2 regions of the Salinicoccus siamensis genome follow, and region 2 is predicted to be linked to the other one. Evidence: predicted binding sites of a transcription regulator. Region 2 holds the regulator's gene; the other holds the start of a gene.
What was found. The regulator NrdR, encoded in region 2, represses ribonucleotide reductase genes. The targets are predictions, from matches to a motif close to AACACNATATATNGTGTT.
Positions count from the first base shown of each region.

Region 1: nrdI (class Ib ribonucleoside-diphosphate reductase assembly flavoprotein NrdI) is a predicted target of NrdR. The motif match lies at 1,439-1,456, and genes of this name have one in related genera.

Region 1 is NZ_AP043765.1:1,937,224-1,941,801, forward strand. It holds gene nrdE (class 1b ribonucleoside-diphosphate reductase subunit alpha) at 1-962, opposite strand, end outside; gene nrdI (class Ib ribonucleoside-diphosphate reductase assembly flavoprotein NrdI) at 925-1,332, opposite strand; gene ACZ5LF_RS09935 (DMT family transporter) at 1,690-2,553, shown strand; gene recQ (DNA helicase RecQ) at 2,585-4,375, opposite strand; gene ACZ5LF_RS09945 (5-oxoprolinase subunit C family protein) at 4,532-4,578, opposite strand, start outside.
Region 2 is NZ_AP043765.1:959,480-964,057, forward strand. It holds gene mutM (bifunctional DNA-formamidopyrimidine glycosylase/DNA-(apurinic or apyrimidinic site) lyase) at 1-429, shown strand, start outside; gene coaE (dephospho-CoA kinase) at 434-1,024, shown strand; gene ACZ5LF_RS05015 (glyceraldehyde-3-phosphate dehydrogenase) at 1,110-2,114, shown strand; gene nrdR (transcriptional regulator NrdR) at 2,203-2,676, shown strand; gene ACZ5LF_RS05025 (replication initiation and membrane attachment family protein) at 2,663-3,994, shown strand; gene dnaI (primosomal protein DnaI) at 4,000-4,578, shown strand, end outside.

The DNA.
Region 1 (4,578 bases), 980 kb from region 2:
TCAAGGTTCATGTCGTCCAGTGATTGACCGTATTCACGTTCTACCGTATGAGGCGCGAACAGATAGAACGGCTGGTTATCCTTAGCAAGATCAAAGAACTTGGATGGGATTACAAGGCCTGTTGAAATCGTAGCCAAACGCAGATCTTCATCAGCGTTCACTTTTTTCGTGTCCAGGAATTCAGGAAGATCATAATGGAAGATATTGAGATAGACGGCACCGGCCCCAGGTCTTTGTCCCAGCTGATCTGCATAGCCAAACCCATTCTCCAGTGATTTAGCTACAGGGAGCACCCCTTTAGCGACGCCTTCGATGCCTTTGATCGCTTCGCCGCGTGCCCGAAGTTTGGAAAGGTTGATCGCAACCCCGCCCCCTATTTTAGATAACTGTTTTGCCGTTGAATCGATATAGTTGATTGAGTTCAGGCTATCGTCGACTTCAAGCAGGAAACAAGAAACCATTTCTCCGCGTCTGGCCCGGCCTGCGTTCAGGAAGGTCGGCGTTGCCGGTTGATAGCGCTGTTCGATCATCGAGAGGATGAAACGTTTCGCACGCTCCTTATCTCCTTTAGCCAAGTAGAGGCTGACGATTACCACATGCTGTTTATAATCTTCAAGATAATATTTTTTATCATTTGTCTTCATTGTATAGTCTTTGAAAAACTTGCTGGCAGCCATATAGCTTTTAAACTTGAATGGAACACTGTCTGCGTATGCTACGATTTCAAGTACATCTTCATCTGTGTACTCCTGGAACAGATCGTAGTAGAAGTCATTGTCCACCAAATAATGCATCCGTTCCAATTCAGAATCGAAATGAATGGTGTTAGCCTTCACTTCCTCCATGAACACTTCAAGTGCTTCCTGGTCCTTATACAATTGGTAAAAGCCCGTTTCATCGCGCTTCGTCACTTCGTTGTTCAACTCAATATGATTGAATTTCTGATCGTCCATAACTTTCATATATAGCTCCTGCCTTTCCAAAGAATTCTTCCCTATCTTTTTGGGTTCCGTGCAGTTCAAACTTCATCAGCAATGGAACATTGTAATTTTCACTTATATCTTCACCTGCACGCGCAAAATTCTCGCCCCAGTTGCGGTTGCCGCTGGATGCGACTGCCATCATAAGGTCGTTGTTGACTTCAAGGAAGGCTTTCACCTCGTTCGGCACTCCCCCGAAACCATAGGTGCTGGTTACCAATATAAATGGCTCATGTATGCGTTCATCTTTGTTTGAAGCACGTATCTCATAAGTATCATAGTCTTCAGCAATTCCAGAACCGTTGATGAAGCGTCTGACGTTTCCAGTCATCGAATAGAATGCAATGATCATGCCACCCCTCCTTTTCCATGCTATCGTAAAAACGGAGCGGACGAACTGGAGTTCGTCTTCATCCATCCTGCATCATTATAATTTTACACGTTTAGTGTTTAAGTTAAACACTATATATTGTGTCTTAGTATTATTCGGTACACAATATATACGTATGACATATCCTATGATGCCATATTGGCATTTAATTTACAATGGCATTAAAAGGAATTTCATTGCGCATAATATCACCTTGACAACTCCAAAGGTGCACCATAAGTATGTTATACTATATCGGAAATTCTTCTAAATTTTTTTGTGTAAAATTCCAGAATGTAAAACCTTGAAATAAAATATAAAGATGGAGTTGGCATAATAATGAACAATACCGTAAAAGGCATCATTGCCTTGCTTATTTCTTCACTTGGATTCAGTCTGATGGCTCTTTTTGTAAAATATAGCGGTGACTTGCCTACTGCCCAAAAAGCATTTTTCAGAAACTTTGTGGCGATGCTCGTCGCCTTGCCCTTTGCATTGTACTACAAAGAAAGACTTTTTGGTCATGGGAGGAACCAGGGGCTTCTGCTCCTCAGATCGTCGTTTGGACTGCTTGGAGTTCTGCTGAACTTCTTTGCCATCGATAAGATGGTGCTTAGTGATGCGGATATACTCAACAAGCTGAGTCCGTTCTTCACCATCATTCTCTGTGCGATCTTCCTGAAGGAATATATACGCAGATATCAGATGACCTCCATCATCATCGCTTTTGCTGGAGCTGTTTTTATAATCAAGCCTTCCCTCTCAAGCGAGACGGTATATGCTCTGATTGCTGTGCTCGGTGCTCTATCTGCTGCAGGAGCCTATACTGTTCTTCGTGTCCTTGGCAGCCGGGAAAAATTCTACACTGTAGTATTTTATTTTTCATTCTTTTCTTCGGTCGCCCTGCTCCCGTTCTTCATATGGAATTTTGAACCAATGACCACTGTGCAGTTTTGGCTGCTCGTATCGGCAGGTATATTCGCTGCGCTTGGCCAATTTGGTCTTACCATCGCCTATAGTTATGCCCCGGCACGTGAAATTTCGATTTTCTTCTATTCCACTATCCTGTATACTGCAATCTTCAGCATCATCTTCTTCAAAGAGGTGCCGGATATGCTCTCCATAGTCGGCTACATCATCATCTTCGGGGCAAGCTACTACATGTTCATGAAGAACAGACCGCCGAAACATTCTAAAATATGACAAGAAACAGCCGGCCAATGGGCCGGCTTATTTATTTCGCCTCTTGCATCTGGCGTTTATAGCTGTTGATTGTTTCAAGAAAATCGGGGCAGTAGTGCTTGAGCTTGTAATTGCCCACACGATGTATATTTACCATGTCCTGCTTGGACTGTGGCGTTTTTTTGGCAAACTCCCGCAGTATATTATCCGTAAATATGTCTTCTTCCCGGACGCCATGCTTTTCAGCAAGATGATACCTCGTTTCTGCAAGCTTGGCAAAAAGAATTTCATTCGGCGAAGATGTGGTACTGATATCGACTTTTTCATTGAAGTGTTTCCTGAAAGGCATGGTGTAGAGGGTGCGTTCGCCTTCCAGGACTACCTTGCTCCTCTCAGCGAGTTCGAGTCCACCTGCCTCCATATGGAGATAGCCCCTGTAGATGAGCTCTTCCAATATATGATTGAGCTCACTCGTCAAATAGTGCGCCATGGTACCGAAAGCAGCTGATTCATCTAGCTGGAAGGCAATCACGTTTTCTGCCATTTCCCCTCTCAACACTTGTATGGTCTGTTCTTTAGTCATCCTCACAGCATTTTGTGACACAGCCTGCATGACAAGCTTGGCTTCAGCTGTCATGTCATATGTGCGCCCCTTCTCCCTGCAGTTTGAACATTGGCCACACTCGACCACATATTCATCTTCATTAAAATATTTGATGATGAAGCTGCTCAGACATTTGCTTGTGCGATTATATTGAATCATGCGGTCAAGCTTAGCCCTCATGTGATCTTTATACTGATCCGTCGAGTTGGAACGGTCTATGAAGAATTGGTGCAGACCGATATCCCGCGGGCTTGACAGCAGTATACACTCACTCGCTGCCCCGTCCCTTCCCGCACGTCCAATCTCCTGGTAATAGCTCTCAAGATCGCCAGGCAGATTATGATGGATGATGAACCGTATGTCGGGTTTATCGATTCCCATGCCGAAGGCGTTCGTCGCCACCGCCAAATCCACTTCCCCATCTATGAACCGCTGCTGATTGCGGTTTCTTTCATCTTTTGCAAGTCCACCGTGATAGATGATGTTATCGATGCCATATTCTTTGAGATGGCCAGACAACTTCTCCACCTCTGCACGTGTTGCTGCATAGATGATACCCGACTCACCACTATGCGCCTCGACATAGGTACGGATGAATTGCTCCCGCTGGTAGGTCGGATTGACACTGAGTTGCAGATTATTGCGGGCCACACTTGTCGTATAGACATTCTGCGGAGCAATGTCCAACAATTCCATTATATTAGTTTGTACTTCTTCTGTTGCAGTGGCGGTCAACCCCATCGTTACAGCATCTGGTATCAATGATTTCAATACGGGTATGATGTTTTGGTAGCTCGGTCTGAAGTCATGGCCCCATTTGGATATGCAGTGCGCTTCATCGAAAGCGACAAGGGACACATTCATGCGTGTAATCATCTGCTTGAACGCTTCATTATTAAAACGCTCAGGAGCCACATATAGAAATTGATAGGCGCCTGCTTCAAGGCCCGCATTTATATGCTCCACTTCCTGTCTTTTCAAGGTGGAATTCAGATAGGCGGCTGGAATACCTTGCCTATTCAACGCTTCCACCTGATCCTGCATAAGAGATATCAACGGGGAGATGACCAACGTCAAACCTTCGAGCTTCAATCCCGGCACCTGGAAAGTAATCGATTTTCCTGAGCCGGTCGGAAGCACTCCAAGGGTATTGTTTCCATGCATTACAGATTCTATGATTTCCCTTTGCTTAGGCCTGAAGTTTTCAAATCCAAAATATTGCTTTAGAGTCTTTTCCATTTCCATAATAATACCATTCCCATTTTTTGCCTTGGTCGGCAACCCTTATTTCTGATATATCATTATACCTTATTTTGCATCCCATTTGTTGTAGAACAAGTCTGCTATCTTACCCGAGGGCAGAAAAAAATCCCAGGCTGCAGCCTGGGCAGAATTCTACATTTTCTCTTTTATCAGTTCTTTTGATAATTTATAGTCAATCG
Region 2 (4,578 bases):
AGGATGGCCCTGGAGTATACGCATCCGGATAGTCTTGCTGAATTCATTGAAAAGATCAAAGATCCCGGCAGAAGCAATAAAGCGATCAAAGCGTTGATAATGGATAGCACGGTCATACCAGGTGTCGGCAACATCTATGCTTCAGAAGCATTGTTCATGTCGGGAATTTCCCCCGTCCGGAAGGCGGGGAATATTTCAGTTGAACGATTAACCAAGTTGCACCAGGCGATTGTTGAAGTATTTGAGCTGTCACTGAGCCGTGGTGGTTCCACAATCTCGGATTATAGAGGGATATCAGGGGAGAGGGGCAGCATGCAGGACCGGTTCAAAGTCTACCAGAAGAAGGTATGCCCGAGCTGTGAGGCGCCCCTCAAAACAAAAACGATAGCAGGAAGAAATACATTTTATTGTACAAATTGTCAGAGGTGATCCAATGAACTACATTATCGGTCTGACCGGAGGCATTGCCAGTGGCAAGTCAACCGCTTCAGAATATATTCGATCAAAAGGCTATCCCGTGCTTGATGCGGATATTTATGCCAAAAAGGCGACTGCACAAGATGGCCCTACCTATAAAGGGATACTCGACCACTTCGGGGAGGACATTGCAGGACCGGACGGCGAAATAGACAGAAGGAAGTTGGGGGCGATCATTTTCAATGATCCAGAAAAGCGGCAAATATTGAATGGTCTGGTCCATCCTGAAGTGAGACGCATGATGAATGAGGATAAAGAACGATTGAGCCGGGAGAGCCATGTATTTTTGGATATCCCGCTCCTATTCGAAAATGAGTTGGATGAACAATGCGACTTGACTGCAACAGTCTATGTCGATGAGGAAACGCAAAAAAAGCGGTTGATGGACAGAGACGGCTTTACAGAAGAAGAGGCGGTGTCAAGAATCAGAAGTCAAATGCCGCTATCGGATAAGCGCGATAGAAGCGACGTCGTGTTTCAGAATAGTGGCTCTATTCAGGAATTGAGGGGCCAGATTCAAAGCTTTCTAGACAAGATTGAAAAGTGAACATTTTATGCAGATTACACCTTTAAACACGCTTTCAATATGTTATACTAATCAGTGAAAAGTATAGCATAAAGGGGCAATCGTCATGAAAAAAGTAGCAATCAATGGTTTGGGAAGAATTGGAAGAATGGTATTTCGCATCGTTGCCGCTTCGGATGAATTGGAGCTCGTAGCGGTGAACGCCAGCTATCCTGCCGAAACACTGGCTCATCTCCTCAACTACGACACCACACATGGGAAATTCGGAAAGCAGATAGAAGGCAATGGAGACAAGCTGGTCATGGATGGTAAAGAAATTCTGATCACGACAGAAAGAAATCCGGAAAAACTGCCATGGGGAGACTTGGGTGTGGATATTGTCATTGAAGCGACAGGTGCCTTCAACCATGGTGACAAAGCAGCGGCCCATGTTAAAGCAGGGGCCAAAAAAGTATTGCTGACTGCACCAGCCAAAGGCGGAGATGTGCAAACTGTAGTTCTTGGGGTAAATGATGAAGAATTCGATATAGATAAATATGATGTATTCTCCAATGCATCGTGTACGACAAACTGTCTGGCGCCAGTCGCCAAAGTGCTGGATGAGGAGTATGGCATCGAAAATGGTTTGATGACGACTGTCCATGCCTACACAAACGATCAGAAGAACATCGATAACCCGCATAAAGACCTTAGACGGGCACGTTCTTGTGCAGACAACATCATACCGACTTCGACTGGAGCAGCAAAAGCCTTGGGTGAGGTTCTCCCCCAATTGAACGGCAAACTCCATGGCTTGGCATTGAGAGTGCCTGTCTCGAACGTCTCGCTTGTCGATCTGGTGGTTGATCTGAAAAAACCTGTGACAAAGGATGCACTCAATGAAACATTCGAGAAACACGCTGATGGTGCGCTATCCGGTATCATGGGTGTCACTTATGAACCGCTGGTGTCCAGTGATTTTAACACTGACAGCAGAAGTTCGATTATAGACGGTTCGTTGACGATGGTCATGGACGACAACAAAGTCAAAGTCCTGGCATGGTATGACAACGAATGGGGTTATTCGACCCGAGTGGTGGAATTCGCTGAAAAAATTGCTGAAAATCTATAGAAAGAAAAGAAGAAACGAGAGTTTCTTCTTTTTTTATGGTCAATGTATTATAATGGTATATCAAACTGGGTAGGAAGAGGTGGTCACAGTGAAATGCCCGAATTGTCATCATACAAGTTCGAGGGTGGTCGATTCCAGGCATACCGATGAACTGTCTGCGATACGCCGGCGTAGGGAATGCGAAGAGTGCGGTTTTAGGTTCACGACGTTTGAACGTATGGAATTATCACCGCTGGTCGTAGTCAAAAAAGATGGAAACAGGGAAGTCTTCAGCCGGGAGAAACTGATGGATGGATTGCTCCGTGCATGTGAAAAGCGTCCAATCCCCTATGAGACGTTGGAGAAGACAGCAGCCCAGATAGAGTTGGACCTCAGGAATTTAAATAAATCGGAAGTTTCGAGCAATGATATCGGAGAACATGTCATGAAAGCGCTGATTACCTTGGATCAAGTGGCATATGTAAGGTTCGCTTCGGTCTATAAGGAGTTCAAGGACATCGACCAGCTCATGGAGACCTTGAAGCATCTGGCTAAAGGCAGTGACGATAATGAACTTCAATGAAAGACTAAAACCAAATACCGAGTTCATCGTTTATATGCCGTCACCGTTCGAAAAGTCCCATCTGAACATCATAAATGAACTGTATCTCCCCCTGATTGGCCAGGAAGCGGCCATGTCATATATCTACCTTCAGGAATCTTCAAACCATTACAGCAAACTTGAAACCAGGCTCCACAGAGAGATAATGGATGAATTGAACATGCCGCTTTCAAGCTTCTCAAGCATACTCGAGAAGCTTGAAGCGATTGGACTTATCCGTACGTTCGTGTCCAATACCCCCCATGAAGATCGCTTCATATACGAGCTGTTGTTGCCGCTTACACCAGATGCCTTCTTCAAAGATCCGATGCTTAGCCTCTATCTCTATGGCCAAGTGGGTTCTGTGGCTTTCAATAGAAAGAAGGGGCGCCTCCAATATCCGCCGATGCCAGAAAACTTCACCGAAGTAACACGCAAGTTCACCGAAGTGTTCCACACAGGGAGTGGTGAAGGTTTCGAAGTGCCCACTGAAACTTTCAGCAAGGAAAACGAATCTGTAGGACCGCAAGTCGACCTAGAAGATTTTGACTTTGATGTGCTCTTTACACATCTGAAAGGGACACGTATCGACCGTGCGTTCTTTACGAAGGAAATACGGATGCTCATCGTTAAATTGAGTATCCTATTCAATTTCAATGCCTATGACATAAAACAAATATTGTTGTCATCTACAACACAATATGCGGGAATAGATAAAGAACAGTTGAAGTATGAAGCGAGGAAATACTATCAGAAAGAGAACAAGGGCAAGATTCCTAAATTTGATGGTCCGGCGCAACAGGCGGCTGAAGATAACACCGGTAAGGAACCATATATAGAACAACTCGAAACCATTAACCCCCTAGACCGGCTGAATGATATACGCGGCCAGCGGCCAAGCGACAATGATGTGAAGCTCGTCACCGACATAATCGCCCGTACAAGTCTGCCAGGCGGTGTCATAAACCTACTTCTTGAGTATGTTTATCAGCAGAAGGACGGAGACTTGAACTACCCGTATACAATGAAAATTGCAAGGGACTGGGAGGAGAAGGGGATACGTTCGGCTAAGGAAGCCTATGAATCGATAATGGAATACAGAAAGCAACGCAACCCGAAAAAAGGCGGGCGCAGAGAACGCCAAGGTGAAAAGAAACCTGCATGGATGGATAAATCATCCGCTAAACAGAAGAGCGACGTGCACACCGATAGCGGGAAAAAAGCGTCATCTGTCCAGAAGACAGCAAAGGATGATCCCGAGCTACAAAGAATGATAGATGAATTCAGAAAATCCAGGTGATCTTAATGGAACCCATAAACCAATTTTTAAAAAACTCAAAGAAACTGCAGGAGAATAATGAGCGCCTTTATGAATCGCTCATCAAGCATCCGCGCATTATAGAACTGATTGAAAACAGTGAGCATGAGATTACGCGTTCAATGATTAAAAATGATCTGCTTCAATTGAAACGTTACGCCGAACAATCTTTAGCCTGTGAGAAATGCGGCTCGCTGAGTGGGTGTGTGAACCATCCACAAGGTTATGTACCTTCTATAGATGTAAGGGATGGGCGGATACATGTAATCTATTCCCCTTGTCCTACAAAAATCAAAGAAGACCGCTTCCGGGAAAAGGAAAAGATGATCGAATCCTATCATGTACCTAAAGATGTTAAAGATGCGACATTCGATACGGTTTTCCTGGATGGGGACTCCAACAGGCAGGAAATCATCAAAAAGGCAATTTCAGCAAGCAAGAAGATAATCGATGGAGAAAAAACGAAAGGGCTTTATATACATGGCAGTTTCGGCATCGGCAAATCCTATATGTTGGGATGCATCGCCAATGAATTGAAGGAACAGTCGGTCTCTTCGATAATCGCC